DNA from 4 places in the Glutamicibacter sp. 0426 genome. Region 4 is predicted to be linked to each of the others. Evidence: riboswitches for the same ligand, from Rfam matches in the RefSeq annotation. Region 4 holds a riboswitch; each other region holds the start of a gene.

Region 1 (7,206 bases), on a different contig from region 4:
ACCACGGCTTCACGCTGCGCAAGAACCGCAATGCCCTTCCCTGGACCATCGCCGCCCTCGCGGCCGTGGCCGCCCTCATCCTCGGCGTGCTGCTGGGCCAGCAGCGCTCCGCCCCTGCCGCCGCCTCGGCCGCCGGAAGCCAGACGAAGTTCACGGTCCACTTCGAACCGGCCATGGCCGGGGAGGAGAAGATCCTGGATTTCGTGGCGCGCCAGATCGCGCCTGACTACGGCATCGAAATCGAGAAGGTCGGGCTGCAGGATCCGATCCAGGCCAACCAGGCGGTGGCCAGCGGCCAATTCGATGCCACCATTTTCGAGCACCAGTGGTACATGGAGCAGTCCGCCGAGGCTGCCGGAGTCGAGCTGGAACCCACGGTGGAGCTCTTCCAGTGGGGTTTCGGGCTCTACTCGAACCATTACGACTCGGTCGAGGACATCCCGCGCGGCGCCTCGCTGCTGCTGCCCAACGATGTGGCCAACCAGGGCCAGGCGCTGTGGCTGCTGCAACGCGAGGGCCTTCTCGGCCTGGACCCTGACATCGAACCGCGCACCGCGAAGATCTCCGATGTCATCGATAACCCCCGGGGCTTCGAATTGAAGGAAGCCGACCTGCTGGCGATGCCGCGCATGCTCGACGACGTCGGCGTGGCGATCGGCTACGTCTCCCAGTTCGATGCGGGCAAGGTCGACCGCGACCAGGGGATCTTGTTCCCCGAGCCGCCCAAGACCTTTGCCTCCCGCCTGATCATGGGCGCGGAGTATGCCAAGAGCGCCGATGCGCAGAAGCTGGTGGAAGCATTTTCCGATCCGCGGCTGCAGGAGTACCTGGCCACGACCGAGGATCCGCTGGTCCAGGGAGTGCTCACCCCGGTCTCCGGTTCCTGACGGCAACCCCCATTGCGCCGTACGGATCGGCGTGCGCGAAGCGGCCCGGCACCGACAGGAGCCGGGCCGCTTCGCGCTCCTGATGACGCATTGTCTCCGCCGAGGCCAGCAGCGTCAAGGATTTCCTGTCAAGGTGCTTAATCCTTGGACTTGTGACAGAGCATTACGCCCAATATGACGAACATCGGGCATTTCAGAATGCGTTGTGTGACTTCATGACCCCTGTCTTACGTAACGCTTGTCTGCTGAATTCACGGGTTGCAGACTTGAATTGTTCGGTCGGTACAGCCGGACACCCCATCCAGAGCGACCGAGAGACCTGGCTCGTTGAAGTCGCAGCAACCACCCGTGAACGGGAGCGGTGCTAAGGCCGGGACCGATGGAGATTGCTAATTTTCACGACAGTCTGCCGGGAGAAACTCGCCAAGAGTAGTCCCACGAATCATGGCAGAACGTACAGGGAATCTAGGCGTAATCCTCGGGTCACCAACCGAGAGGACATTTGAAATCATGCGTACAGCACATTTTGGACTGAAGACCACTGCGATTCTTGCCGTTCTGGGCTTATCGCTCACCGCGTGCGGCGGCAACGCCAATAAGACGGGCGCAGCGCAGGCGGTAGCCGATCCAGGGACGCCGGTTGAAGGTGGCACCTTCACCTTCGCTGAAGTCACCCCTATCAACAATTGGCAGACTCAGGCAGCACGCTTCTATGAGAAGGCGAATGTTCTGAACTCAGTGCTTGATCGCCTGACCTACTATGACGTGGAAGCCGGCAAACTGGTTGGCTGGATCGCCAGCGAGTTCGAAGCCAATGAGGACCAGACGGAGTTCACTTTCACCATTCGCGACGGTGTCACTTTCTCAGACGGCTCCAAGCTGGATGCTGAGGCTGTGAAGCTGAACCTGGACGCCCTTGGAAAGGGAATCAAGTCTGCCCAGATTGCGCCAAACGTTGATTTTGCCGCCTATAAGTCGGCAGAAGTCGTAGGGGGCAACAAGGTCAAGGTAACGCTCAAGCGACCAGATGCCAATTTCCTCAGGTCGACTTCCTCCGTAACTGCTGGTTTGGTGTCCCCGAAGACCCTTGAACTGGACAATGCCGCGCAGTCTTCGATCTCCAAGATAGTTGGTTCCGGCCCATTCGTCTTCGAATCGGAAAAGCCTGATGAAGAAGTCGTTTTCAGCAGCCGGGATGACTACGCCTGGGCGCCAGAAACTGCCCCGAACCAGGGCGATGCCTACCTGGATACCCTGGTTATCAAGTACCTTCCAGAGGTCGCTAGCCGTGCCGGCGCCGCCCAGTCCGGGCAGGTGGATCTCGTCCGAGGATTGCAGCCGGTAGACGAACAGGTGCTGGCCTCCAGCGGCGGCAAGGTTTATGCCGCCGAAGGGGTGGACCTGACCACCAACCACGCGGCCGTGCGCATTGGCTCGGGAAAGCTGGAAGACGTCAAAGTCCGCCAGGCACTGCAGGTTGCAATCGACCGCCAGGCCATCAAAGACACCGTTCTCTCGGATAGCTATGTCATTTCGGGATCGATCCTCAACCACAAGGCACCAGGGTTTGTAGACCTGTCAGCAGAATTGGCTTATAACCCGGAAAAGGCCAAGCAGTTATTGGACGAGGCCGGATGGAAGCCGGGCGCAGATGGCATTCGGGAGAAGGACGGGAAAAAGTTGGAAGTCACGGTTTCCACCTCCAATAACTCCGTAGTCATCAAGCCAGCGTTCGAACTGATTGAGCAGCAATGGCGCGAGATCGGCGTCCAGCTGATCAACCGCGCGGCGGACAATACTTTCCTGACCAACGCACTTGTCGACGACAAGGTGGAGTTCTTCGGAACTCGCCAGTTTGCGTACGGCGGACTGGGCCCGGTCTATGCACCTGCGAACAACAACCAGACCCTTCGCGCTGATCCTGAACTGAACAAGCTTTTCACCAAAGAGCAGTCGGCGACCACCGATGAGGAACACCTGAAACTGGTCGAAGAAGAACAGCGTGCCCTGGTGCTGGACAAGGCCCTGACGCTGGTTCTTTGGGACGAAGTCCAGGTCTATGGCGCCAATAGCTCGGCGAACGTCGAGTTCACTTCCGGTACCGCGCCCATCTTCCAAGGTGCTTGGAAGAGCGAAGGCTAGGAACCAAATCCATGGGCACTTACATCGTAAAACGACTGGGACAGGCGCTTCTGGTCATCTGGCTTGCCTACACAGCGGTTTTCATTGCCGTGCAATCCTTGCCGAATGACCCGGTCACGATCTTCCTGAGCACTGACTCGGCGGCGGATCCGGCCACCATTGCCCAGATGAAGGCATACTACGGATACGACCAGCCGCTCTTCGTGCAGTACTTCTCGCAGTTGCTCGGGCTGCTTCGCGGGGATCTTGGATATTCGTTATCCAATGGTTCGGAAGTGGCAACGCGCATCGGGGAAGTCGCTGGATCAACCTTGATTCTGGCTGGCAGTGCATTCGTTCTTTCAGTGGTATTCGCCCTGATTATCGCGTCGGCTGCGAGCCTGGCCAGAGGCGGGAAGTTGCGCAAGGCGCTGCTGAACCTGCCACCTTTGATGGTTTCGATACCTGTTTTCTGGTTGGGTCTGCTGCTCTTGCAGCTGTTGGCCGTGCAGCTCGGCGTGATGTCGCTGTTCCCGGATGGATCGTTCATGTCGTTGGCGGTGCCAATCTTCGTGCTGGCCGTGCACCTGAGCGCTCCGATTGCCCAGGTCCTGATCAAGAGCGTGCAGGAAGTGAATAGGCAACCGTTTATTGAAGTTTTGCGCGCCAAAGGCGCAAGCGAAGCATGGATCTTCTACAGGCACACCTTGAAGAACGCGGCCCCGGCCGCGCTATCCATTGCCGGTATCACCATTGGTGCCTTGCTCGCTGGTTCCGTCATCACCGAGACCGTGTTTTCCCGCGCGGGATTAGGCCAGCTGATCTTGCAGTCAGTGACGGCGCAGGACATTCCACTGGTCCAGGGATTGGTGCTGCTGACCGCAGTCGTTTTCACCGCAGTCAACTTGCTCGTTGATCTCATCCACCCGCAGCTCGATCCACGCATCGTCACGTCAACAAGCGGCGCAACCCGCTCGCTCGTTGCGTAAGGAAAGTAGGACTAATGAGTCTCATAACCGAACACGTTGGATCGGTGGACACTGCTGACCAGCCGCTAGCTTCAACCAAGACTGCAAGCAAAATAGGAAATCCAGCAGCACGCTGGTTTGCCGCTTGGTGGGTTCTCATTCCGCTGGCCGTATTTGTGGCGTGGGCTTTTCTTCCATCGCTCTTTACGGGCCACGACCCGATTACTGGTGTGCCGGCTGACAAGCTGCTAGCGCCATCCGCGGAACACCTGTTCGGAACCGACCATCTGGGGCGTGACATCTACAGCCGAGTTGTCTACGGAACGCGCCAGACCCTGCTGACCGCGGGCCTGGCGTGCTTGGTTGGAAGCGTTGTCGGCTCGATCCTCGGTCTGCTGGCGGGCACTGCTGGACGTTTCGCAGATACCGTGGCAATGCGATTTGTCGATATTGTCCTGGCAGTTCCGGCCTTCCTCATTGCGCTGATTCTGGTCACCGCGACTGAACCTGGACCGCTGTCCTTGGGCCTGGGTGTAGGCATCGCCTCTATCGCGGCATTCGCACGCCTCGTGCGCACAGAGGTGCTGAGGGTCCGCTCTCGAGATTTCGTGCAGGCAGCGTTAATGAGTGGCGGGAAGTACTTCACGGTGCTGCGTCGGCACATCATCCCGCATATCGTCGGTCCGGTGCTGTCCTTGCTAGCTGTGGATCTGGGTGCTGCAATTCTTGCGATCTCCGGTTTAGGGTTCCTCGGCTTCGGGTCGCCACCGCCAACCCCTGAATGGGGACTGCTGATTTCCGAAGGCCGCCAGTACCTTTCGGTGGCTTGGTGGCTGACGACATTGCCGGGATTGGTCATCGTGTCGGCGGTCATGCTGACAGCCGTACTGGGACGTGCCATCAACAAGGCATTCCGCTTCTAGCTCTACACTTCGATGAACGGACAAGACCATGAACGCAACCAGCAACGCTTCTTCTGCGGTGATCCGCATAGAGGACTTAACAGTCCAGTATGCCCAAGGCACCGTAGCTGCTGACAGCATCAACTTGGAAATTCCAGCGGGACAAATCGTTGCCATTGTCGGTGAATCCGGCTCGGGCAAATCAACGCTGACCAAGACCCTGATTGGCCTATTGCCACAGGGGACGGAGGTCCAGGGAAGCGTGCGTTTCGGCGGTACTGAAGTCACCAATCTTTCTTTGTCCGACTGGCGTGCCATTCGTGGTGCCGGAATCGGCTTAGTCCCGCAGGATCCGGGCGCCTCGCTGGATCCCGTGAAGACCATTGGCTCCCAGATCATCGAAGTATTCCGTTTGCATCCGTCACGCTCAGTTCCAAAGGCCCAGTGGCGCTCTAAGGCAATCGAACTGATGCAGAGCGTTGGCATCGACCGGGCGGAAAGCCGGCTGGATCAATTTCCGCACGAGCTTTCTGGCGGGCTGAAGCAACGTGTATTGATTGCCATCGCCTTCGCGTTGAATCCTCAACTGCTCATTGCGGATGAACCCACCAGCGCCTTGGACGTCACCGTCCAGCGCACAGTTTTGGAAGTTTTCGTTTCGCTGGCTCGGAAGAAGGGAACCACTGTACTCTTCGTAACTCACGATCTGGCTGTTGCGACTGACATCGCAGACCGGGTACTGGTCATGAATTCGGGGAGGCTCCTCGAAGATCGCAGCGTTCCGGCGCTGGTTGCACAGAGCACTGAACCGTACACCAAGGCACTGCTCGACCAGGCCTATGCGCATCAGGACCGGCAGCAACCTTCAACCTCAGACGACATCGCGATCACAGTGGAGGGACTCGGCAAGGTCTTCGGCAAAGGCCGCAACGAGCACCAGGTTCTTTCCGACGTCAGTTTCGAAGTGCAGCGAGGCACCACGTTCTCGCTGGTAGGCGAGTCCGGTTCCGGAAAATCCACAACAGCAAAAATCATCATGGGAATGCATCCAGCCACCGAAGGATCGGTGCTGGTCAACGGCAGAGAAGTTGCCAACATCAGCGGCAAGCAGCGCTATGACCTGTGGAGGGACGCGCAACTGGTCTATCAGAACCCCGACTCTGCCCTGGACCCGCGACAGTCGATCGGCTCGATCATCGCTGAACCAATGGTCAACTACCGTCTGGGTGATTCCGCTTGGCGTGCCCAGCGAGTAGCGCAGTTGATGGATCAGGTGAACCTGCCAGAACAGCTGGTCGGAAGACGCCCAGGAGAGCTTTCCGGGGGACAACGCCAACGCGTCGCCATTGCCCGGGCTCTGGCAAGCGGTGCCAAAATTCTCGTCCTCGATGAAGCATTGAGCGCACTTGATGTACTCACCCAGGAACAAATACTTGAGTTGCTCGACCAGTTGCAGCGCGAAGAACAACTGACCTACCTGTTCATTTCCCATGATCTGCATGTGGTGGAACGGATCAGCCACCGCGTTGGCGTGATGTGCCATGGGCAAATTGTCGAGTCGGGAACCGTCGATGAAATCTATTCCAATCCCCAGCATGAGTACACCAGAAGCCTGCTTGCGGCGAATCCCGGCAAGGTACTTCGCGAATTGGCCGATACGCGTACCGCCTAGCCATTTCACACCAATTCCAAAATCTACAAGGAGCATCCATGAGCACTGAAGCCTTGGCAACATTCCGTCCTTCCGCTCAGCAGCACACCGAAGCCGCTTACCAAGAACTTTTGGCACACTTCAGCCAGGTATTTGCCCGTATCGCGCAGGGCGCTACCGAACGTGAGCAGCAGCGCATCTTGCCTTTCGAGCAGGTGCAGTGGCTCAAGGACGCAGGATTCACCACCTTGCGTGTGCCAGCCAGCCACGGCGGTTCGCCGATTAGCCATGAGCACCTGTTCCGCCTGCTTATCGAGCTGGCGGCAGCCGACTCCAACGTAGCCCACTTGCTGCGCAGCCACTTCTCGTTCGTGGAAACCATTGCCCTGCAGCCGCAGGAGTTCCAGGACCGCTGGTTCCCGCGGGTGCTCGCGGGGGAGATCTTCGGCAATGCCGCCACCGAGCGCGGCGGCAACGCCCTGGGCAGCACCAACACCAAACTCGTCAAGACGGACGCCGGGTGGGTGCTGCGCGGCGAGAAGTACTACACCACCGGATCGATCTTCGCGGACTGGGTTGTCGTCATGGCCACCACCGAAGGCGTTGAGGGGCGGCAGTACGCGGTAGTCGAACGCCACGCCAAAGGCGTCGAAATCCTGGACGACTGGGACGGATTC
Region 2 (6,971 bases), on a different contig from region 4:
GGTCGCCAGCATGACATTCATGTCGAAGCGCTGGTAGCCGTAGGTCACGGCGAGATAGCCGATGCCCCCGGCCCCGATGGTCCCGGCGATGGCCGAGTACTCGATCATCGAGATGGTGTTCAGCGTGATGGCCGAGGCCAGGGCCGGCAGCGCCTCGCGGATCTGGGTGGTGCCGATGATCTGCGCGGCCGAACCGCCGGTCACCAGCCCTACGGCCAGGTTGTGCCTCGGCAGGTCGTTCAGCGCGTTCTGCACCAGCCGGGCGAAGAACGGGATGCCGGCAATGGTCATGGGCACGGCAGCCGCGGCAATGCCGATGGTGGTGCCGGTGACCCATTTGGTGAAGGGGATGATCGCTGCCATCAGCACCAGGAACGGCAGGGAGCGTCCCATGTTGGCGATCCAGCTGAGCACCGCATGCAGGCGCGCCCGCGGGAAGAGCCCCTGTCGATCGGTGTTGTACAGCGCGATGCCCATCAGTCCTCCGAGGCTGATGACCAGGGCCATGACGATTCCGACCATGGCCCAGGTCTGGCCGTAGGCCGGCAGCATCAACTCGGGCAATTGCTGCCACGGAGTGTCGGTGCCCACCGCTGCGCTTTCAAAGGGGATTCTCATGCGTTGGCCTCCACCAGTTCGCGATTGTTGCGGACCAGGCTGCCCGGGTCGGCCTGCAGGCCCCACCCGTCCAGCAACCGGACCAGGTCCTGAGGGCTCGTGCCCCGCACGCCCAAGCGCACGCGGCCCAAGGTCCCCTCGTGGTGCGCCTCGACGGCACCGCCAAGCAGGGCCACCGCGATCCCGTGCTCGATGCCCAGCCGGGAGATCCAGCCGGGATCGACCCGGTCTTTGCGGTAGGCCACCGTCACGGCATAGTCGAAGCCTGCCGGCAGGTCCTCGGCCCGCAGCGGCAGCAGCTTCTCCCCGGTCGCCGAGCCTGGGGAGGCCACCAGCTCATGCAGGGCTCCGTGCTCGGCAATGCGCCCGCCGGCCAGCTGGGCGACCTCGTCGGCCACATGCCGCACCACATCCATCTCATGGGTGATCAGGATGATGGACAAGCCCAGATCGCTGCGCAGCGAATCCAGCAGCCCCAGCACCTGGTGCGTGGATTCGGGATCCAGGCCCGAGGTGGCTTCGTCGGAGAGCAGCAGCCGTGGCCGCAGGGCCAGGGCCCGGGCGATGCCGACGCGCTGCCGCTGGCCGCCGGAGAGCTGCCCGGGATAGGCGTTCGCCTTCTCCAGCAGCCCGACCCGGTCCAGCAGCTGGGCCACCCGCTGCTGCATTTCGTGGTGGACCACCCCGAGGTTCCGCAGCGGAAGGGCCACGTTCTCGGCGACGCTCAGCCGGCTCAGCAGGGCCGAGTTCTGGAAGATCGTGCCGATGGCGCGGCGTTCAGCGCGCAAGGCCCTGCCAGAGAGCGCGCCGAGATCCTTGCCGTCAACGAGGATCTGCCCGCTGCTGGGCTTCTCCAGCAGCGAGATGCAATGGGACAGGGTCGATTTGCCTGCCCCGGAAGGGCCGACTACTGCGGTGATCGAGCCTTCCGGCACCGACAGGTCGATCCCCTTGAGCACCTCGATGCGCCCCTGAGCGGTGTCATAGTGCTTGTGCAGGTCCTTGATCTCGATCATGCTGCGTGCTCCTTGGATGTTGCACCGGGAAGGACTGCCCAGGGCCGAGGCTGTGCCGGCTCGTAGCCAGGCGTGGCCCGGTGGCAGCCACTGCTCCATCGGTCCTGGCGGTAGCACCGTCCCGTGGTTCGGGTGGTTGCTGCGACGTCAACGAGCCAGGTCTCTCGGTCGCTCTGGATGGGTTGCCCGGCCTTGGAGGCCAGGTGTTCCCAGCATGCGTTTCCTGGCCGGACCAAGCCAAGAGTTGCGCAACACTGCGACATCACGTCATTTCCGATCCGGCACTGCGGGCCGTCGGCATCATCTTCGGCGTCATGATTCGTCTCATTGCCGTTCATATGACCTTCCAAGTCGGAAGTGCTCCGGCGGATTTGCGCTCGGCCGGAGCCTTCCCCGGCAACCGCCGGCCGCTGATGCCGCGGCCCGGCCCGGCATCGGGAATACTCGATGCCGGCCTACGGTTGGAATCACCGACTGCTTTTGAAAGGACTGCCATGAAGATCGCAATTACCGGAGCCACCGGACAACTCGGAGGACTCGTCATCGATGCGCTGCTGGAGCGCGGGGCCGATCCCGCGCAGCTGATTGCCATCGGCCGTTCGGAGGAAAAGCTGGCCCCGCTGGCAGGCAAGGGCTTGGAAACCCGCGTTGCCGATTACAACGTCCAGCCAGATCTGGTTTCTGCGCTTGAAGGCGTCGACAAGCTGCTGCTGATCTCCTCCAGCGAAGTGGGCCAGCGCGTTGCCCAGCATGAGAACATCATCAACGCCGCCAAGCAGGTGGACGTCTCGCTGATCGCCTACACGTCCATTGCCAACGCGATGACCGGCGGCATGGAGCTCGCCGAGGAGCACATCGCCACCGAGCGATTGCTGGCCGGATCCGGCATCGGGTACGTGCTGCTGCGCAACGGCTGGTACATCGAGAACTACACCGACCAGCTCATGGGCTACCTCAATAGCGGCGTAATCCTCGGTGCCGCGGGCGAGGGCAAGATCAGCGCTGCCGCCCGGGCCGATTTCGCGGAGGCAGCCGCCGCGGTGCTGCTGTCCGATGAAGAGCAGAACGGCAAGATCTACGAGTTGGGCAGCGACAAGCCATTCACCCTCAACCAGCTTGCTGGCGCTGTCGGCGCCGCCGCTGGCCAGGACGTCGCCTACCAGGAAGTGGATCCCGAGCAGCTGGAAAAGATCTACGCTGATGCCGGAGTCCCAGGACCCTTCGCGCACATCCTCGTCGATACCGACGTGCGCATTCGCGAAGGAGCACTGGAGGTTAGCACCGGTGACCTGGCCAAGCTGATCGGCCGCGCTCCAGCGTCCTTGGGCAAGGTCATCAAGGACAACCTGGACAAGTAGCACCGATCATCGAGGGTCCAGCGGGCAGGCACTCGCGGCAGTCGCTGCCGCGGTGCCTGCCCTGCAGCATTTAAGCTTCTCAACCGCGAATATTCGCGCGACAAGGGTGCAATTTAACGCCCAGATAGATTGTGCTGCGTGTCACAAGCTCGCTGGGAGGTTCCGCTCCCGTAAATTTGCGCATACTTCATCCCCACCTGAAGAGGAGATCAAAGTATGCCACGAGCACGTTTGAGGCCAGTTGCCTGCGCTGCAGCCATCGCCTTGGGCCTGGGAGCTTTCTCGGCTGTCCCGGCGAGCGCGGATCCACGCCACACCGAAAAAGTCCCGACTGCCATTGGAACCGGAGGCGCGGTGTCTTCGGTGGACCCGGAGGCCACCGCCGCCGGCATCGAAGTCCTGCGCAAGGGAGGCAACGCCGTGGATGCGGCCGTGGCCACCGCGGCGGCACTCGGCGTCACCGAACCCTACAGCGCCGGCATTGGCGGTGGCGGATACTTCCTCTACTACGATGCGCAATCGGGAAAGGTCAGCACGATCGATGGTCGCGAAACCGCCCCGGCAGGCATTGCCAAAGATGCATTCATCGATCCTGAAACCGGCGAACCGTACAACTTCACCCCGGAACTGGTTACCAGCGGCGTGGCAGTCGGCGTGCCCGGAACCTTGGCCACATGGCAACGCGCCCTGGACAATTGGGGTTCGCAGAACCTGAAGCAGGTCCTGCGGCCGGCAACCAAAATCGCTTCCCGCGGCTTTGCCATTGATGAGACGTTCCGCGAGCAGACCTTGGACAACAAGGAACGGTTCGCCGCGTTCCCTGCCACGAGCGAATTGTTCTTGCCCGGCGGGGATGCTCCCCAAGTCGGGACCATCTTCAAGAATCCGGATCTGGCGGACACCTACCGGATGCTGGCCAAGCAAGGCCTCGACGGGTTCTATGCAGGCGACTTGGCCGCCGAGATCGCCCACACGGTGCAGGCACCGCCAAAGAGCGAAGACACCACCCTCCCGGTTCCCGCGGGGCAGTTGTCCACCGCCGATCTGGCCGGCTACAAAGTGGTTGAGCAGGAACCCACGCAAGTGGATTACCGGGGCTACGATGTCTTCGGCATGGCTCCATCTTCCAGCGGAGGAACCACCATCGGCGAATCGCTGAACATCCTGGGCCAGTTCGACGTGGCGGCCATGGACGAAGCCGATGCGTTGCACCATTATTTCGAGGCAACTGCTCTTGCCTACGCTGATCGCGGCAAGTTCGTCGGCGACCCGGCTTTCGCCGATGTTCCGACCCAGACCCTGACCGATAAGCTGTTCGGTGCGGATCGGGCGTGCGCCATCAATCCGGACCAGGCCGCGGCCAAGCCGGTCGCTCCGGGCGATATCGAGAACCATGATGGCCAGTGCCCTGCTGCCACCAGCGAGCCGGTTGAAGAGCGGGACACGGAAAACATCTCCACCACCCACCTGTCGGTGGTGGATCGCTGGGGCAACGTCGTTTCCTACACGTTGACCATCGAGCAGACCGGCGGCTCGGGCATGGTGGTTCCCGGCCGCGGATTCCTGCTGAACAATGAGCTGACCGATTTCTCCACGGTCTACGATCCGCAGGATCCGAACCGTATCGAGCCTGGCAAGCGCCCGCGCTCCTCGATGGCGCCCACCATTGTCCTGCAGGAGGGCGAACCGGTGCTGGCCATCGGTTCCCCGGGCGGTTCAACCATCATCACCACGGTGCTGCAGACCCTGGTGAACCGCATCGACTTGGGCATGAGCATCAGCGAAGCCATCGCCGCGCCGCGGGCATCTCAGCGCAATACGGCCGCGGTCACCGCCGAACCCGAGTTCATCGAATCCTATGGCCCTGCGCTTGAGGCCTTTGGCCACAAGCTCACGCCTGCTGGCGATTCCTTCACCCCGCAGGCTGAAATCGGTGCCGTTGAAGCGGTGGAAATCGCAGCCGATGGCACGCTCACCGCGGCGGCCGAGCCCACCAGGCGCGGCGGCGGTTCGGCCATGGTGCTGGAGCCAACCGAGTAGGCGTGCAGAAAAACGGCGGCCTGCGGCAACATTCTTGCGAAGTTGCCGCAGGCCGCCGCCTATTGCGCGAGCTGGCCAGCCGCTCAGGCCTGGGCGGCCAGCCGGTTGGCGACCTTGTACTGGGCTGCGCGGTGGGTGCCCTTCACGCGGTCCCCCTCGCCGAACAGCTTGTTGCGCAGCGAGCCCTTGGCGTACTCGGTCTTGTATGCGCCGCGCGCTTGCAGCTCGGGAACCACGTACTTCACGACGTCCTCGAAGGTGCCCGGGGTGATTGCGTAGGCCAGGTTGAAGCCGTCCACGTCGGTGTAGTCCACCCAGTCGATGAGCTTCTCGGCGACCTCGGCGCCGGATCCGACGGTGATCGGGCCGAAGCCGCCCACGCCCACCCATTCGGCCAGCTGGCGGATGGTCCACGGCTTGCCCTCGTCGCCGCTGGCCTTCTGGAAGGTTTCGACCGTGGACTGGATGGCGTTGGACTTCACGTTGGCTCCGATGACGTCGTCCGGGCCGTACGTGGACAGGTCAACGCCCATCCATCCGGAGATCAGCACCTGGGCGCCCTCGATGTCGGCGTAGGACTTGTAGTCCTCGAACTTCGCCTGCGCGGCGGCCGAGTCCTCGCCGGTGATGATGGTCTGCATCGCGAAGATCTTGATGTCGTGGCGGTCGCGGCCAGCGGCCTGCGCCGCGTCGCGGATCTTGGTAACGGTGGCCTTGAGCATTTCGCGGGTAGGGCTGGTCACGAAGACCGCTTCCGCGTTTTCCGCGGCGAACTTCATGCCGCGCGAGGAGGCGCCGGCCTGGTAGATCACCGGGGTACGCTGGGTGCTCGGTTCGGTGATGGCGATGCCGGGCACCTTGAAGTACTTGCCCTCGTGCTCGATCGGGTGCACCTTGGCAGGGTCGGTGTAGATGCCGCTGGCCTTGTCGGCCTGCACCGCGTCCTCCTCCCAGGAGCCTTCGAGCAGCTTGTAGACGACCTCAAGGTACTCGTCCGCGTGGTTGTAGCGCTCGTCGTGCTCCATCTGGTCGTCCTGGCCCATGTTGCGCGCGGCGGAGGGCAGGTAGCCGGTGACCACGTTCCAGCCCACGCGGCCGTTGGTCAGGTGGTCCAGGGTGGCCAGGCGGCGGGCGAACGGGTACGGGTGCTCGTAGGCGGTGCCGGCGGTGACACCGAAGCCCAGGTTCTCGGTGACCGCTGCCATCGCGGAGACCAGCATGAACGGGTCGTTGACCGGGGCCTGGGCGCCGGTGCGCAGCGGGGACTCGTTGCTGTCGTTGAACACGTCGTAGGTGCCCAGCACATCGGCCAGGAACAACCCGTCGAACTTGCCCTCTTCCAGCACCTTGGCCAGGTGGGTCCAGTAGCCGATGGTCTTGTAGTCGGCGGCTTTGTCCTGCGGGTGGCGCCACAGGCCCGGCGACTGGTGCACCACGCAGTTCATGTCGAATGCGTTGAATAGGATCTCGCGCTTGTTCTCGCTCATGTCTTTGCCCCCATTAGGTCGATGTTCATGGAAAGTATCTGGTTTGCGTCGCGGGCGCTCAGGCCCGCTGGGTCGAATCTTCGCCGGTGACGGACAGCCGCTGCGGCTGGACTCCGTTGATCTCGTAGTCCCCGACGATGCGCGCCTTGTAGATCGCCGGGTTGTGCGTGGCGATGGTGCGCGCATTGCGCCAGTGCCGGTCAAGGTTGCAGCCGCTTCTGGTGGACGAGGCACCCAGCCCGTCGAAGAGCTTGCTGGTCACCCCGATGGCCAGCGGCTGCACCACGGTTTGGGCACGGTTGGCGGCCAGCTCGCAGACCGCATAGCGTTCCTCGTCGTTCAGTCCCGGATCGCCCAGGGCCGCCTCGACTTCGAGCACCGCGCCGATCACCACCGAGTCAGCGGCGAAGGACTCCGCGGACACCTCGCCCACCAGCTGCAGGACCTGGGGT
Region 3 (7,206 bases), 330 kb from region 4:
GTCACCGTCAACGGCGAGGTGGACACCCGCCGCGGGGCGCAGATCCGCCCCGGCGACGTGGTGTGCGTGAACGGCGAATGCGTGCGCGTCACCGCCCAGCCGTAGCTAGCCCTTCTTCAGGACGACCTTGGTGAGGAAGCCGGCAACGTCCTGGATTTCTTCCATGCACACCGAGTGGCCGATCTGCGGGTAGGTTTCGCTGGTCAACACGGTATGCCCCGGGACCCAGCCCAAGGTGTATTCGATCTTGTCCCGGGTGATCACCGGGTCAGCCAGGTCGCGGCCCCAGAACATCGGCAGCGGCTTGTCCGCCAGCTTCGCGTCATCGAAGATGTCCAAGGTCTTGGGATCCACGGCAAAGCCGGAGAGACCCACGACTGCTTCAATGGCATCGCGCTGGTAGCGGGCCAGCGAGGTGGCCATGGCCATGCCCTGGGAGAAACCGAGCAGGGTGATCGACGAGTGCTGCTGGGACAGCGGTTCCAGCAGTGCCCACAGTGCTTCGACGCTGCGGGCCACCGACTCGATGGAGTAGTCGATTTCCTGGGTCAGCGGGAACCAGCTGTATCCCGGGCCTGCCGGCAGCGGTGCGCGCACGGAGAGGTAGGTGAATTCTTCGGGCAGGTGCTGCGAGAGCCCCATGAGGTCTTGCTCGTTGGAGCCGTAGCCGTGCAGGAACACCAGCAGCGGAGTTCCTAGGCGGGATTCGTCGTTGCGGGAGATGATGGCTACCGGAGCCTGGTCTTGGTATGTCATAGTTCCCCAAGACTATCGAACAGCGCCGCGCCGATTCGGCGGTTCCGCAAAGCGCTGCCATCGTTTCCCCGGGTATCGCGATCTGCAGCGCCAGGATGCAGGTGAAAGTCCTGCGTGTGGCCGACGGGCGGGCCGGTGGAGCGGTTGCCAACGGCATGGAAAACCAGTTTCTCCACCTCCATAAATCCGCATGGCATGTAACAAGATAATAAAACTCCAAAATTATCTTAGGCATTCAAGCGCTTTTCGTGTTCAACTGGATTCACTGCTTCACGGCCACCTGACTTGGGGATCCCACCGGTAGAAGCTCCAACCGGCAAAGGACAATGGCACCATGGGCGAAATCGAATACAGCGAGGAAATTTCAGGACTGGCACCCGAGGATCTTGCTGAACTCGGCTACGTCGATTTGGATCCCGGCACCTCGTCGTCGCTCTTCGATACCGTCGACACGATGTTTTCATTCGGCCTTCCCTTGTTCTCCGTGCTTTTCATCGCCTTTGCCGGATTCATCATCTTCGTCATTGTGCGCAACTTCCGCAAAGCCAAGAGCGCCGGCTTCGATCCGTTGACCATGGAAACCGACCTGATGGCCAGAGCAGCGAATTCAGCTTTGCTGGCGCCGCAGAAATCCATTGAAGACAAGCTGTCCGAACTCGACTCGCTGCACTCGCGTGGAGTCATTACCCGCGACGAGTACCTGCAAGCACGCAGGGATGCCCTGGGCGGGTAGAGTGGTGCCCACCGATTCATCCTCTGGAATGATTGACTAGAAGTTACCCTTTGGTAACAATGGATTCGTGCCCAACAATATTGCTTCTGAACCGTCAAATACCGCCGACTCCCCGCTCCACCCATGGCGCCGCTATGTAGCCATCGGGGACTCGTTCACCGAAGGCATCGGCGACCCCGATCCATCGAGCGCAGGACGGCACCTAGGCTGGGCCGACCGCTTGGCCCAAGAGCTCAGCCGCACCGTCCCGGACTTCTCCTATGCCAACCTGGCCATCCGCGGCCGGCTCATCGGCCAGATCGTTGCCGAACAGCTCGATCCCTGCATCGATCTGAAGCCGGATCTGATCTCGCTGTGCGCGGGCGGCAACGACGTGCTGCGCCCGGGCGGCGATCCAGACAAGATTGCCGACATCCTCGACGACGCGGTAGCCAAGCTCACCGCCACCGGTGCCACGCTCCTGCTCTTCACCGGGCCCGATATCCGCGATACCCCGGTCCTTGGAAGCATCCGCGGCAAGGTGGCGATCTACAACGAGAACGTGCGCACCGTCGCTGCCCGGCATGATGCCATCGTTGCCGACATGTGGGCATTGCAGGAATTGCACCAGTCCCAGATGTGGGCGCCTGACCGCCTGCACTTCTCCCCCATCGGCCACCAGCGCATTGCCGCCATGGCACTGGACTCGCTGAACGTCCCGCATCAGCTGGATACCGACATCGTTCCGGTCGTGGATGAGCGCAGCTGGCGCGAAGCACGCAAGGAGGATCTGCAGTGGGCCCGCGAGCATCTGGCGCCCTGGGTGCTGCGCCGCCTGCGTCACCAGTCCTCCGGTGACGGCATCACCCCGAAACGGCCTTCCGCTACGCCGTTCGCAGATGCCAAGCCCAACGACTCGCTCGGTGCCGGCGACAGCGCCAAGTAGCAAGAAAGACTGAAGCGGTTCCGCCGATTACTGGCGGAACCGCTTCAGTCTTTAAAGGCTTGCCAAATTTCGCCCAGATTCTAGTCTCCGAAGACCAAGGTCCGAAGCACCCCATCCAGCTGCGTCGCATCGGTCAAGAATCCATCATGGCCAATCGGCGAATCGATGTAGTGCACCGGCTTCGGCTTGGCCAGCGACGAGGCCAGCTTCACCGACTGCTCGGGGAAGTACAAGCGGTCGGTGGTAACCGCGGCAACCACCACGTTGACCTTCTCCAGGCGCGCCAGGGCGGCCTCCAGGGATTTATGGCCACGAGCAACATCGTGGCTCATCAGCGCCTCGGTCAGCACCAGATAGCTGTTCGCGTCGAATCGATTCACCAGCTTGCTGGCCTGATGGTCGAGGTAGCTTTCCACCTGGTATCGCCCGCGCGGCCCGTCCAGCTGGCCCGTCGGCTTCTCGCCATCCTGCGGATTGCGCGAGAAACGGGTTTCCAGCTCGGCCTCGGAACGGTAGGTGATGTGGGCCAGGCGGCGAGCCAGGCCGAGACCGGCGTCAGGACGGGCATCGTTGCCGTAGTAATCGCCATTGCAGAAGTGCGGATCCAAGCGGATGGATTGGGTTTGCACCTGCGCAAAGGCAATTTGCTCGGCAGTCGCCTGGGCGCTAGAGGCCATCACGACCAGGTTCTTGACCTGCCCGGGGAACTCGACAGCGTATTCCAGCGCGCGGGCACCGCCCATCGAACCGCCGATGACCGCATGCCAGGATTCGATTCCCAGCTGCTTGGCCAGCCGCGCCTCGAGGCGCACCGAGTCCTTGATGGTGACGAAAGGGAATCTGGAGCCGTAAGGCAGGCCCTGCTCGTCCAAGGACGAGGGGCCGGTGGATCCATTGCAACCACCCACCATGTTGATGGACACGACAAAGTACTCATTGGTGTCAACCGTGGCGCCGGGGCCAACGAAGCCTTCCCACCAGCCGGCGCTGTGCGAATCGCCTTGCGCGACGTGGGCGTCACCGGTGAGTGCATGCATCACCAGCACCGCGTTGGAGCCATCAGCTGCTAGCTTCCCCCACGTCTCGTAGGCCAGCACCACGTCGGGAAGGTATCCACCGAATTCAAAGTGGTACTCCCCCACGGAACTACGGCGCAAAATGCCGTCTTGTCCGCCAGCGAGCTCTTCGGCGCGCAGAGTATCTTCAGTAGTCACAATGGATGGCATGCCTAGAGGGTTTCCTGCAATTCCTTGTTTTCAAGGGCCGCAACAGCTTCGAAGCCCAGCTCAAGATCGGCCAGGATGTCCTTGATGTTTTCCAGCCCGACGCTCAGCCGCACCAGTCCCGGGCTCACACCGGCGGCAATCTGCTCCGCTTCGGAGAGCTGGGCGTGGGTGGTGGAGGCCGGATGGATGACCAGCGAGCGCACGTCGCCGATGTTCGCGACGTTGGAGTGCAAGACCAGTGCGTCCACGAAAGCCTGTCCGGCTTCCGCGCCGCCCTCCAGCTCGAAGGCGATGATCGAGCCAGCGCCGTGATCGCTGTACTTCTGCGCGCGCTCATGCCACGGAGAGGACTGCAGGCCGGCGTAGGCGACCTTCTGCACTTCCTCGCGGGCTTCGAGCCAGTTGGCAACTTCCACTGCGTTCTGGCCGTGGCGCTCAATGCGCAGCGACAGGGTTTCCAGGCCTTGGGCGATCAAGAACGCATTGAACGGCGCCACTGATGAACCCAGATCGCGCAGCAGCTGCACGCGTGCCTTGAGGATGTAGGCCAGATTCGCGCCGAGGATGCCGTTGATGCCCAGGTCGCGGGCGAAGACCAGGCCGTTGTAGGACTCGTCCGGGGTGTTGAATCCCGGGAAGCGTTCGGCGTCCTTGGCGAAGTCGAAGTTGCCCGAGTCCACGATGACCCCGGCGATGGCATTGCCGTGGCCGCCAAGGAACTTGGTGGCCGAATGGATCACGATATCGGCGCCCCACTCGATGGGGCGGATCAGGTATGGCGTGGCCAGGGTGTTGTCCACCAGCAGCGGCACGCCGGCTTCGTGGGCGATCTCCGAGATGCCCTCGATATCCAGCACGTCCTGCCGAGGATTGGAGATGCTTTCGCCGAAGAAGGCCTTGGTGTTCGGGCGCACCGCGGCACGCCATTCGTCCAGGTTGTCCGGGTCGGAGACGAAGCTGACTTCGATGCCCAAGCGCTTGAGTGTGTGCTTGAGCAGGTTCTGGGTTCCGCCGTACAGGCTCGGGCTGGCTACCAGATGGTCGCCGGCTTCGGCCAGGTTCAGGATGGCGAAGGTGGTGGCGGCCTGTCCCGAGGACAGCAACAGCGCGCCAACGCCGCCTTCCAGATCAGCGATGCGGGTTTCCACGGCGTCGGTGGTCGGGTTGCCGATACGGGTGTAGATCGGTTCCAGTTCCTGCAACGCGAAACGGGCAGCGGCACTCTCGGCGCTCGGGAAGACAAAGGAAGTAGTTTGGAAAATCGGGAGAGCTCGCGCTCCGGTCGTCGGATCCGGGGTCTGGCCGGAATGGATCTGACGGGTTTCAAATGACCAGTTGTTGCTCATGGTTTCCTCCAAATAGCGTTTCATGACTATGGGGGTACGCCGCTGAAAAGACACCGACAGGAAGCACCGTATCGAAACGACTTCCAGGGGGTAACCCGCGCTTGTCCTTGATGCCTTGTGCATTCAAGGGCCAGGTCTTCACCCGGGGCACCCCACCGCGGTTGGAGGGTTGCCGCCCAGTAAGCCGGGGCTTGTTACTGGAACTCATGACCTGCTATCAGTTTGCCCGAAAACCGAAGATCTTTGCAACGCAGTGGACCAGGATTGGACTCAATCGGTCATATTTCGCGAATTCCGCAGATTTTCCGCAGAGTATTCGATAACATCAGCCCACTTAGGGGAGCCTAAGTAGAGACTCGCATCACATGTTGCCATGATGGGCACATGATGAGGCTAGATCACGTAAGTTATGCTTGCGGCCCGGACGGGCTGCTGCCAACCGCTGAAAGAATCTCCGAGTCCCTGGGACTGGAATTCGTCAAGGGCGGCGTGCATCCACGATTCGGAACACGCAATGTCATCTTCCCGCTCAAGCATGGCCAGTACCTGGAAGTGGTTGAAGTCCTGAACCACCCGGCCAGCGACAAGGCTCCCTTCGGCCAGGCCGTGCGCGCCCGCTCGGAGCTCGGCGGCGGATGGATGGGATGGTGCGTCTCGGTGGAGGATCTATCCAGTGCCGAAGACCGCTTGGGCCGCAAGTCCGTGCCGGGGAACCGCAAGTTCCCGGATGGCCGCGAACTTACCTGGCAGCAAATCGGCATCAAGGGCCTGATCGCTGATCCGCAGGTCCCGTACCTGATTTCCTGGGATGAAGGCTCCGAGCCGTTGCATCCGTCCAAGGCGCTGGAGCCTGTCGGCGAGATCAGCCAGATCTCCATCGCCGGCTCACGCGATCGGGTGCTGGATTGGCTGGGCCAGCCGCAGAACGTCAATTTGGGCGCCGTCACCATGCAATATGAAGCGCCGAATGGCACTCCGGGCATCATGTCGGTAACCTTTGAAACCGAGTCCGGCACCGTGGTGCTGTAGGAAACTCGGAAACGAACGCAGGTAGGCGGGGACAATGGCGTCCCCACCTACCTTTTTCGTTAATGGCGTTTCCGTCGCTGGCGCAGGCCTTCGGGCACTACTGGCCGATTCCGATGGCAGGCCCAATCAGCCCGTAGCCGACGAAGCCGATAGCATCGAGCAGGAAGTGGGCGATGACCAGCGGCATCACCCGGCCGTACTTCTGGTACACCCAGCCGAAGACGATGCCCATGAGCATATTACCGATCATCGGCCCCACGCCCTGGTAGAGGTGGTAGCTGCCGCGGAGCACTGCAGAACCGATAATGGTGCTCCACAGTCCCAGCTTCAGCTTCTTGGCATAGGTGAACAGGAAGCCGAGCATCAGCACTTCTTCGAGCACTGCATGGCGTACAGCCGACAGCAGCAGCACGGGGACGCTCCACCAATAATCACCGAGATTGGCTGCTGACAGTGCTGTGGTGACGCCCAGTGCCCGTCCGGCAGCATAGACGCCCAGCGTCCCCACGCCCATGGCCAGGAACAGCCCCGCCCCGAGCATCGTGTCCTTGCCCGGACGTCGCATGTCGAAGCCGATGTCACGGATGGTTCGGCCGGTCGTGCGCTTCATCAGATAGAGTGCCAGCACCACGGGCACCAGCGCGAAGACAATGTCCAGAAGCTGGTAGGTGAAATCAAAGAACTCGCGTGTGCTCAGCGGGTTGTTCAGCGATGTCGTCTGATCACGCAACGGTGCCCTGGTGACTTTATCCGCAAAGCTCAGCAGCGAGTAGACCGCGCTCTGCCCCAAGGACAGGGCGAGAACCAAAATGATCTCGAACCTGAGGGTTCTGCGGGTTGCCGTCGGCTCAATTTGTTCAGCGTTCACGTTCTCGATCATAGGCCGATCTGGCTGTGCGCGTACTGAGTAGCCACGTGGCAAACCTACGATAGCCTGAAGGTGAGACCACCAGCGAGCTGAACGAGAAGGGTACGAATGAGTCGTCCTGCCACGAGTGGAGAACTGCAAATCGCCCGCCAGCTCTGCCCCGATCTTTCGTGGGAAGATGCGGCCGTGAATGAAGGCGGACAATTCCACAAGGTGGTCATTGGCAATCCGCAGGCGGTGATTCGCATGGCGCGCACGCCAGCGGCGACCGAACAGATGCCGCGAACCGTCGAGCTGCTGTCTTTGCTGGAAAGCCAGCTCAA
Region 4 (7,206 bases):
ACATCAGCCGCGACGCACCCATCAGCAGGGAATTCCACGACGTGAGGATCCCGGCGATGCCGCCGGCGATCAGCACCTTGGCCATGATCCCGGAATTGAACAGCGCCCCCATCGCGTCAGCCGTGGCCAGCTCGGATCCGGCGAGTGCGGAAGCGCCCATTCCCGAGGAGGTGGCCAGGATGATCCCCAAGTACCAGGCGGTGGCGATGAGCACCGAAACCACCACGTACTTGCCGATTTTCCGCGGGGCGATGTCGCATTCCTCGGCGGATTGCGGGATCACGTCGAAGCCGACGAACATGAACGGCACCACGATCATCACGCCGAAGAAGCCGGCAACCCCGTTCTCGAAGAACGGTTCCATGTTCGTGCTCTGGCCGCCGCTGAATGCACCGGCAAGCAGCATGGCGCCGATGACAAAGAGGAAGATCACCACGAAGGTCTGCACCACACCGGCGGTCTTGATGCCGCGGATGTTGATCCAGGTGATCGCCACCGCCCCGGCTACACCGACCAGAGCCCAGGTCAGGTAGACCTCGGAACCGGCGATTTCCCATAATTTGATGTGCGAAAGATCCGGGAAGAGGTAGAGCACGGATTTGGGCAGGGCCACTGCTTCGAAAGCCACGATCGTGATATAGCCACCGACGATCGCCCACGAACCGGCAAAGGACCAGCGGGCGCCCATGGCGCGCAGCAGATAGTTGTGCTCGCCTCCAGCTTTCGGCATGGCGGCAACCAATTCGGCGTAGGTCAGGCCCACGACCGCCATGATCGCGCCGCCGACCAGCATGGCCAGCGCGGCTCCTATCGGACCGGCGGTGGTGATCCAGTCGCCGGTAAGCACGACCCAGCCAAAGCCGATCATCGCGCCAACACCTATGGCCAAGGCGTCCCAGCGGCCCAGGACCTTCTTGAGTCTTGGTTCTGCGGAGTGGTTCTTTGTGGTGTTTCCTGCCATGGCATTCCCTCCTGGAAAGATGATCAGGATCACACTATGCGCAAACACGCCACAACGTATTGGATGTTTTGACTACATTTCAGGCCATTTCATCCAAACCGGGAGCTCAGGCTGCCTCAGAGCCCTTCTTGCTGGCATTCACCAGCGCCCGATCGACCTCATGGATGCCCAATGCGAAGCCCGCGGACATCACCAATGACTTGATGGTCAACTCGGAAAGGTCATCGGCCACGTACACCAGCTGGATCGGGCCGGCCAGGATGAGCAGGATGGCGGTCCACAGCGCATAGGTCCAGGAGGTGCGCGCCTGCGCCATCTGCGGGAAACGGGCACGCCGGCGAATTGTCCGCACGCCGATGGTCACGATGACAACAGCGAGAATCACGGCGCCGAGGAAGAAGAAATTGCGCTGGGTGCGGATCCAGGTCAAGGTGGTGCCGACAAGAACGCCGAAAAGCACCGAAGCCCACCAGCTGATGCTGCGCAGCTGGTCCTGCGTCGCGGTTGGTTCGCCTGTCTTCACGCCTCTCCCATCGCCAATTGTTCCGAGCGCCCGGAACAACGCATCGTTCCTAGAATACGCGGTTGCCCACCCCGCCAGCGAACGCGCAGCCGCATCGCGCCGAGCGTGCCGCGGCAGCGAACGCGCAGCCGCATCGCGCCGAGCGTGCCGCGGCAGCGGGCGCAGGGGCCGGACTCAGGAGAGGATCAGCGTCCAGGTCACCACGGCGGGCTCATCGGAAGGGTTCTCCCAGCTATGCGGCTCGCGCCCCGGGAAGGTTACGGTGTCGCCCGCTTGAAGCTCCAGCCGCTGGTCGGGCAGGATCAGGATGAATTCTCCGGCGATCACGTGCAGCACTTCCAGCTCGCAATCCATCGAATACAGTTCCGCTTCGCCAGTGCCCCTCGGCGCAATCTCGGCGCGGATCATCTGCAGCCGCTTTTCGCTGCGTGGCGTCACCAGCTGCTCGGTGATCCCATCGCCACCCAGTGAAACCCGCGGTGCCTGGTCCAGGCGCACCAGCTTCGTTTCCGGAACCTCGAAAAGCGTGCCGACCTCGATGCCCAGCACCTCGCACAAGCGCAGCAGCGTCGCCACCGATGGGCTGGTCAGGTCGCGCTCCACACGCGAGAGGAAGCCCTTGGTCAACCCGGAGAGCTCGGCGACCTGGTCAATGGTCATGCGCTGGGTCTGCCGCACCCCGCGCAGCCGCGCACCGATGTTGATAGCAGCACCGGTTGGTTCAACGGGCAGGGTTTTCATCGTTTGGCTCCATCGACGTCGTGGGCGGCAGCTGCAGCCGCAAGCGCTGGGTTTTCACGGTCTGCAGGCAAGTTTACCAATGGTAAACACGCGATGCCCTAGCACGGGCTCACCACGGCCACTAGACTCTGTCCATGGACAGCACCAAGGACAGGCTCTGCGGGTATCTGGGCGAGGCACGCGAGAATGCGATCTTCAAGGCCGAGGGCCTGGCCGAGCAGCTGGCCCGCACCCCGCTCACCCCTACCGGCACCCATATCCTGGGCGTGCTGCACCATCTGGTGATCAACGAATACGAGTATTTCGGCACCTGCCTGCAGCGCGAGGCCAACGACGCCTATGTCCGCGAGTTCATCTCGCCTCATGATCCCGACGCTGATTTCCTTCCGCCCGCGGACATGGACGGGCAGCAGCTGATCGGCCTGTACCGCAAGGCCATCGCCTTCGCGGACGAAGGCATCGCCGCCTTGGCCCTGGATTCTGCAGTGCACGTCCCGTGGTGGGGGCCGGCCGGGCATACCACCTTGGATCATCTGCTCATCCATGCCTTGGCCGAGACCTCCCGGCATGCAGGGCAGCTGGATATCATCCGCGAGCAGCTCGACGGCCGTGCCGGCTGGACCGCGACGCTGGATTTGCTGCCCGGCTACACCACGGCGCAGTGGGCTGAACACCGCCAGAAGCTGCAACAGCTGGCCGATTCCCTGGCCCCGGAGAACTGACCGGAAGTCATATTACGCAGTACGGCTTCATCTGGCGCCGCATGCGGCGGTACGCTCGGAATTGTTGCTTCACGAGACGCGGCGCCAAGCTCCGACTGGCCGCGCACCAACCCCAAGTTCATGGGTGGTTCGGATGAAGAAGCGGTCCGCGCATCAACTGGTGCACGGGCAAGAGCTCGCCAGAGAGTTGATATCCATGGCTATCCCGATTCTTCCCATCATCGACCGCCAGACCGGCCAGGTGCAGTTCACCGCCGAGGGCCGCTGGTGCACCCGCTACGTTGCGGACCCGCTCCAGCTCGAACGCCTCATCGCGCGCTGCTCCCGCCGTCCGGCCTTCGACCCGGACACCTCAGAATTGCTGCTGGTGGTGCCGGCGGCCGGGAATCCGGCCGGCAGGCGCCATGCATTTAGCCTTGCCAAATTCCCAAGTTCAGGGGCGCTGGCTAAAGTGGAAAGCTGAGCCGATCCACGGGTTTCCATGGGAAACCCCACGTTCCAGGAGAGCCTTTTCGAGATGCCACAGCACCCAGTCGCCGAACCAACCAAAGCGCAGATCCAGCGATGGCGCAAGTATCTCGCCGATGAAGTCGCGGAGGGCGCCATCTACCGCGCCCTGGCGGAAAAGAAGTCCGGGCAGGAACGGCAAATCCTGCTGGGCCTGGCCGAAGCCGAAGCGCGCCACGAATCCCACTGGCGCACGATGCTCGGCGAGCATGCCAAGGAAGTCCGCCCCTCGCTGCGCCGCACCATGCTGCGCTTCCTCGCCCTGCACTTCGGGTCGGTGTTCGTGCTGGCCATGGCCCAGCGCTCCGAAAGCAGCTCCCCCTACCGCCATGACAAGGACGCCACCGCGCAGATGGCTGCCGACGAGCAGGTCCACGAGGAAGTCGTCCGGGCCCTAGCCACGGCAGGACGCGCACGGCTGTCGGGCAACTTCCGCGCCGCGGTCTTCGGCGCCAACGACGGGCTGGTATCCAACCTGGCATTGATCATGGGCATCGGCGCCACCGGCGTTTCTTCGGCCTTCGTGCTGTTCTCCGGCATTGCCGGCTTGCTGGCCGGAGCGCTGTCCATGGCGGCCGGCGAATACGTTTCGGTGCGTTCCCAGCGCGAGCTGCTGACCGCCTCGCGGCCTACCCAGGTCACGCTGGCCGCAGCCCCGAACCTGGATCTGGACGCCAACGAGCTGGTGCTGATCTACAAGGCCCGCGGCATGAGCGACGAGGACGCCGAGCACCGGGCCGCCGAACGCATGGGCCTGTTCACCTGCGACTGCAACCCTGATTTCTCGCTGAACCCGGAAGGCCGCGGCGAGGAGCTCGAGAAGGAGCACCAGGAGCTGGGCTCGGCCACCGGGGCGGCCACCACCTCATTCCTGCTCTTCGCTTCCGGCGCGGTGGTGCCGATCTTGCCCTACATCTTCGGCCTCTCCGGCCTGGCCGCGATCATCGTGTCGGTGGTGCTGGTGGGCATCGCCCTGATGATCACCGGCGGCATCGTGGGCCTGCTCTCCGGAGCCTCCCCGTTCAAGCGCGGCTTGCGCCAGCTGGCCATCGGCTGGGGCGCGGCGGCCGTCACCTACTGCCTGGGCCTGATCTTCGACGTCAGCGTCAGCTAATACTCCGCTTGGCATCGAAAATGCCGGGACAGCTTCGGCTGTCCCGGCATTTTCGATGCCCCGGACTAGTTGTCCTTTGCCGGCCGGGTGCGCCGCCGCAGGGTTTCCATGGACTGGATGAACGCCAGTGCTTCCTCGGCGGTGTCCACCAGGGCGATCTTCTGCTCCATCACGCGTTCCTTGGCCAGGGCCTGGAGCAGCGGCCACGCCGGAAGGTCATTTCTCCAGTAGTCGCGGCCGACCAGCACCATTGGCACCACGCGGGCACCGGTGGCGTAGTAGTTCTCGCAGGCATCCTGGAAGATTTCCTGGACCGTGCCGGCAGCCCCGGGCAGCACGACCAGCCCGCCGTTGGACTGCTCCAGCAGGATCGCCTCGCGAATGGAATTGGTGAAGAACTTGGCGATCTGGGTGGCAAACAGATTCGGCGGCTCATGGCCGTAGAACCAGGTCGGCACGCCCAGCGACTGCCGCTGGCTGGGGAAACGCTCCTTCACCATCAGGGCGGTTCTCGCCCAGCCGGTGCGCTGATGGATCGCATCAGGCGCTTCGGCGAGCATCTGCAAGGCCGTCGCAATATCATCTGCCCCGTAGTCGGCCAGCCACGCACCGGCATTGGCCGCTTCCATGGCTCCCGGTCCTCCCCCGGTGGCCACCGCGTAGCCAGCACGGGTAATCATGCGCCCGAGCTCCAAGGCCTGCGCGTACTGCGTGGTGCCCCGGTTCATCGCATGCCCGCCCATCACCCCGATGATCGGAGTGTCCTTGAACGTTCCCTCATACACCTGAGAGACCAGCGCCTGGCCAATGTGGTGATCGTGCAGGGTCCGGGCCAGCGCACTGTGATCGCTGTCGGCATTCGCCGCCGCATGCTGCTGGGAGTACGCGTATATTTTGGCATCGGGCACCTGCTGGTAGGTCTGCGTCCAGATCCCCGAATACAGCTCTTCTGCCGTGTACAAGCCGCGGGCGCCGGTCTCGAACGGCAGCTGCGCCCCCGAGTTCATGCACAGCCCGCCCGTCGCCTGCACGATCTGCTGGCCTTGGGCGGAAAACTGGCAATCGATGAACAGCGCTTCGGAAAGATCCAGCGATTTCAGCACGGTATCCCGCTCGCGCAGATCCACGCGGTGCACGCGCCAGCCTTTTCCGTGGGCATGGTGGGAAACCAGCGCTTCAGCGGCGAGACGGTCGAATTCGACGAGCGAGGTGATGTTCACTGCTCGGGCTGGAAGGTAGGGCCACACGTGGGACATGCGTCAACGCTACGTCATGGATAGTGATTATTCACAGAAGGGCCCTTCAACTTTCGCGACGGCCCGGAACGTGAAACGATGAGAGGATGACTGAATCTGTTCCACCAACCATTGACGCCCGCCATTTACTGGCTTTTCTGGGCAACGTTCCTTTCTTCTATGGAAAGAACCTGGCCGCAGAAGCAAATTCCGTGGTTGACGTGGAATTCGATGAAAGCACCGGGCAGATCGAGGGCACAGTCACCGATTCCGGCGAAGAATACTCTCCGATGATCCAGGTCCGCTTGGAGGGTGGCGAGTGGAAGATCGAATCCTGCGAGTGCACCTGCGACGCACCAGGCATCTGCTCTCATATCGCGGCTTTGGCCATTACCTCCAATAAGATCGCCTCCCAGCCTCGCCCGCTGCCGGTCCATGAAGAGAAGCCGGACACCGTGTGGTCAAAGCAAATCGATTCATGGTTCGAGGAGTCCGAGCCGGGCCCGGCCGACGGGCTGCTCGGTTCGCAGCACGATCCGGTGGTGCCGATGGCGCTGCAGTTCCTGCTCTTCGATTCGAAGGACGCCACCCAGCAGCAGCAGTGGATGCCGACCGGGACCATCCCGCACCCGACCCGCAACAAGCGCTTCCGCTTGGGCGTGCGCCCCATGGTCCGCAATGCTGAAGGCCGCTGGGTGCGCGGCCAGCTGCGCTGGACCACCCTGGGCTTCAAGACCTACGGCTGGAACCTGCTGCGTGCACAGCACCACTGGTTCACCCGCTTCGCCTCCATGGCCCGCAGCGACAGCCAGTTGCAGTTCAAGGTGGACGAAGACTGGCTGTTCCTGGACGAGTACGCTTCCGAGCTTCTCTGGCCGCTGCTCGAACAGGCTGGCGAGCTGGGCATTGCGCTGATCACCACCCGTTCCGAGCAGCGCGTGCGGATCGTTGATCCGGCCAGCTTCAGCATGCAGGCCTCCCTGGATGAGCAGCAGCTGCAGCTGGACGGCGTCCTGCACATCGCCGGGCAGGATCTCGTGCTTGATCCGGAGGCGCCCAGCGGTGTCATCGCCGAGCATGGTTTCTATGCGCAAATGGCCCAGCCCGATGAAATCTGGCTGGCTCCAAGCACCGAGCCGGTTCCCGACGCGCACCGCCGCTGGTATATCGACCGCCGCCCGGTCACCGTGCCCGCACCGGAGATCAACGACTTCTTCGAATCCTCCTACCCTCGCCTGGCTCGCCGTTTCGAGCTGCGCAGCGTCAGCGACGAGCTGGTCCTGCCGGATCTGAAACCTCCCTATGTGCACGCCACCGTGGTCTACAAGCGCGAATTCAACGAGAACAAGGAACCGAACGATACCGCCGCGCTGGACTTCCAGATCCGTTACCCGGGGATCCCC

The links. A riboswitch is a leader RNA that binds a small molecule or an ion and turns the genes downstream of it on or off. The one in region 4 is predicted to bind S-adenosylmethionine.
Region 1: it holds a riboswitch for S-adenosylmethionine, as region 4 does, so the genes downstream of both, BKX98_RS11485 (ABC transporter substrate-binding protein) here and BKX98_RS05780 (hypothetical protein) in region 4, are expected to answer to the same signal.
Region 2: it holds a riboswitch for S-adenosylmethionine, as region 4 does, so the genes downstream of both, BKX98_RS11470 (methionine ABC transporter ATP-binding protein) here and BKX98_RS05780 (hypothetical protein) in region 4, are expected to answer to the same signal.
Region 3: it holds a riboswitch for S-adenosylmethionine, as region 4 does, so the genes downstream of both, BKX98_RS07220 (bifunctional o-acetylhomoserine/o-acetylserine sulfhydrylase) here and BKX98_RS05780 (hypothetical protein) in region 4, are expected to answer to the same signal.

Annotation. Positions count from the first base shown of each region.
Region 1 is NZ_MPBI01000004.1:88,924-96,129, forward strand. It holds gene BKX98_RS11480 (MetQ/NlpA family ABC transporter substrate-binding protein) at 1-887, shown strand, start outside; SAM riboswitch class I at 1,182-1,273, shown strand; gene BKX98_RS11485 (ABC transporter substrate-binding protein) at 1,398-3,029, shown strand; gene BKX98_RS11490 (ABC transporter permease) at 3,041-3,997, shown strand; gene BKX98_RS11495 (ABC transporter permease) at 4,012-4,899, shown strand; gene BKX98_RS11500 (ABC transporter ATP-binding protein) at 4,928-6,550, shown strand; gene BKX98_RS11505 (acyl-CoA dehydrogenase family protein) at 6,589-7,206, shown strand, end outside.
Region 2 is NZ_MPBI01000004.1:81,817-88,787, reverse strand. It holds gene BKX98_RS11475 (methionine ABC transporter permease) at 1-618, opposite strand, end outside; gene BKX98_RS11470 (methionine ABC transporter ATP-binding protein) at 615-1,634, opposite strand; SAM riboswitch class I at 1,727-1,818, opposite strand; gene BKX98_RS11465 (SDR family oxidoreductase) at 2,129-2,992, shown strand; gene ggt (gamma-glutamyltransferase) at 3,209-5,032, shown strand; gene BKX98_RS11455 (LLM class flavin-dependent oxidoreductase) at 5,116-6,519, opposite strand; gene BKX98_RS11450 (acyl-CoA dehydrogenase family protein) at 6,578-6,971, opposite strand, start outside.
Region 3 is NZ_MPBI01000002.1:374,795-382,000, reverse strand. It holds gene BKX98_RS07250 (RNA-binding S4 domain-containing protein) at 1-105, shown strand, start outside; gene BKX98_RS07245 (alpha/beta hydrolase) at 106-756, opposite strand; gene BKX98_RS07235 (SHOCT domain-containing protein) at 1,091-1,489, shown strand; gene BKX98_RS07230 (SGNH/GDSL hydrolase family protein) at 1,557-2,414, shown strand; gene BKX98_RS07225 (homoserine O-acetyltransferase) at 2,495-3,640, opposite strand; gene BKX98_RS07220 (bifunctional o-acetylhomoserine/o-acetylserine sulfhydrylase) at 3,643-4,986, opposite strand; SAM riboswitch class IV at 5,079-5,198, opposite strand; gene BKX98_RS07215 (VOC family protein) at 5,371-6,015, shown strand; gene BKX98_RS07210 (CPBP family intramembrane glutamic endopeptidase) at 6,113-6,895, opposite strand; gene BKX98_RS07205 (phosphotransferase family protein) at 6,992-7,206, shown strand, end outside.
Region 4 is NZ_MPBI01000002.1:48,427-55,632, reverse strand. It holds gene BKX98_RS05800 (APC family permease) at 1-961, opposite strand, end outside; gene BKX98_RS05795 (hypothetical protein) at 1,068-1,484, opposite strand; gene BKX98_RS05790 (cupin domain-containing protein) at 1,659-2,225, opposite strand; gene BKX98_RS05785 (DinB family protein) at 2,360-2,947, shown strand; SAM riboswitch class IV at 3,015-3,128, shown strand; gene BKX98_RS05780 (hypothetical protein) at 3,144-3,410, shown strand; gene BKX98_RS05775 (VIT1/CCC1 transporter family protein) at 3,465-4,568, shown strand; gene BKX98_RS05770 (LOG family protein) at 4,634-5,824, opposite strand; gene BKX98_RS05765 (DEAD/DEAH box helicase) at 5,911-7,206, shown strand, end outside.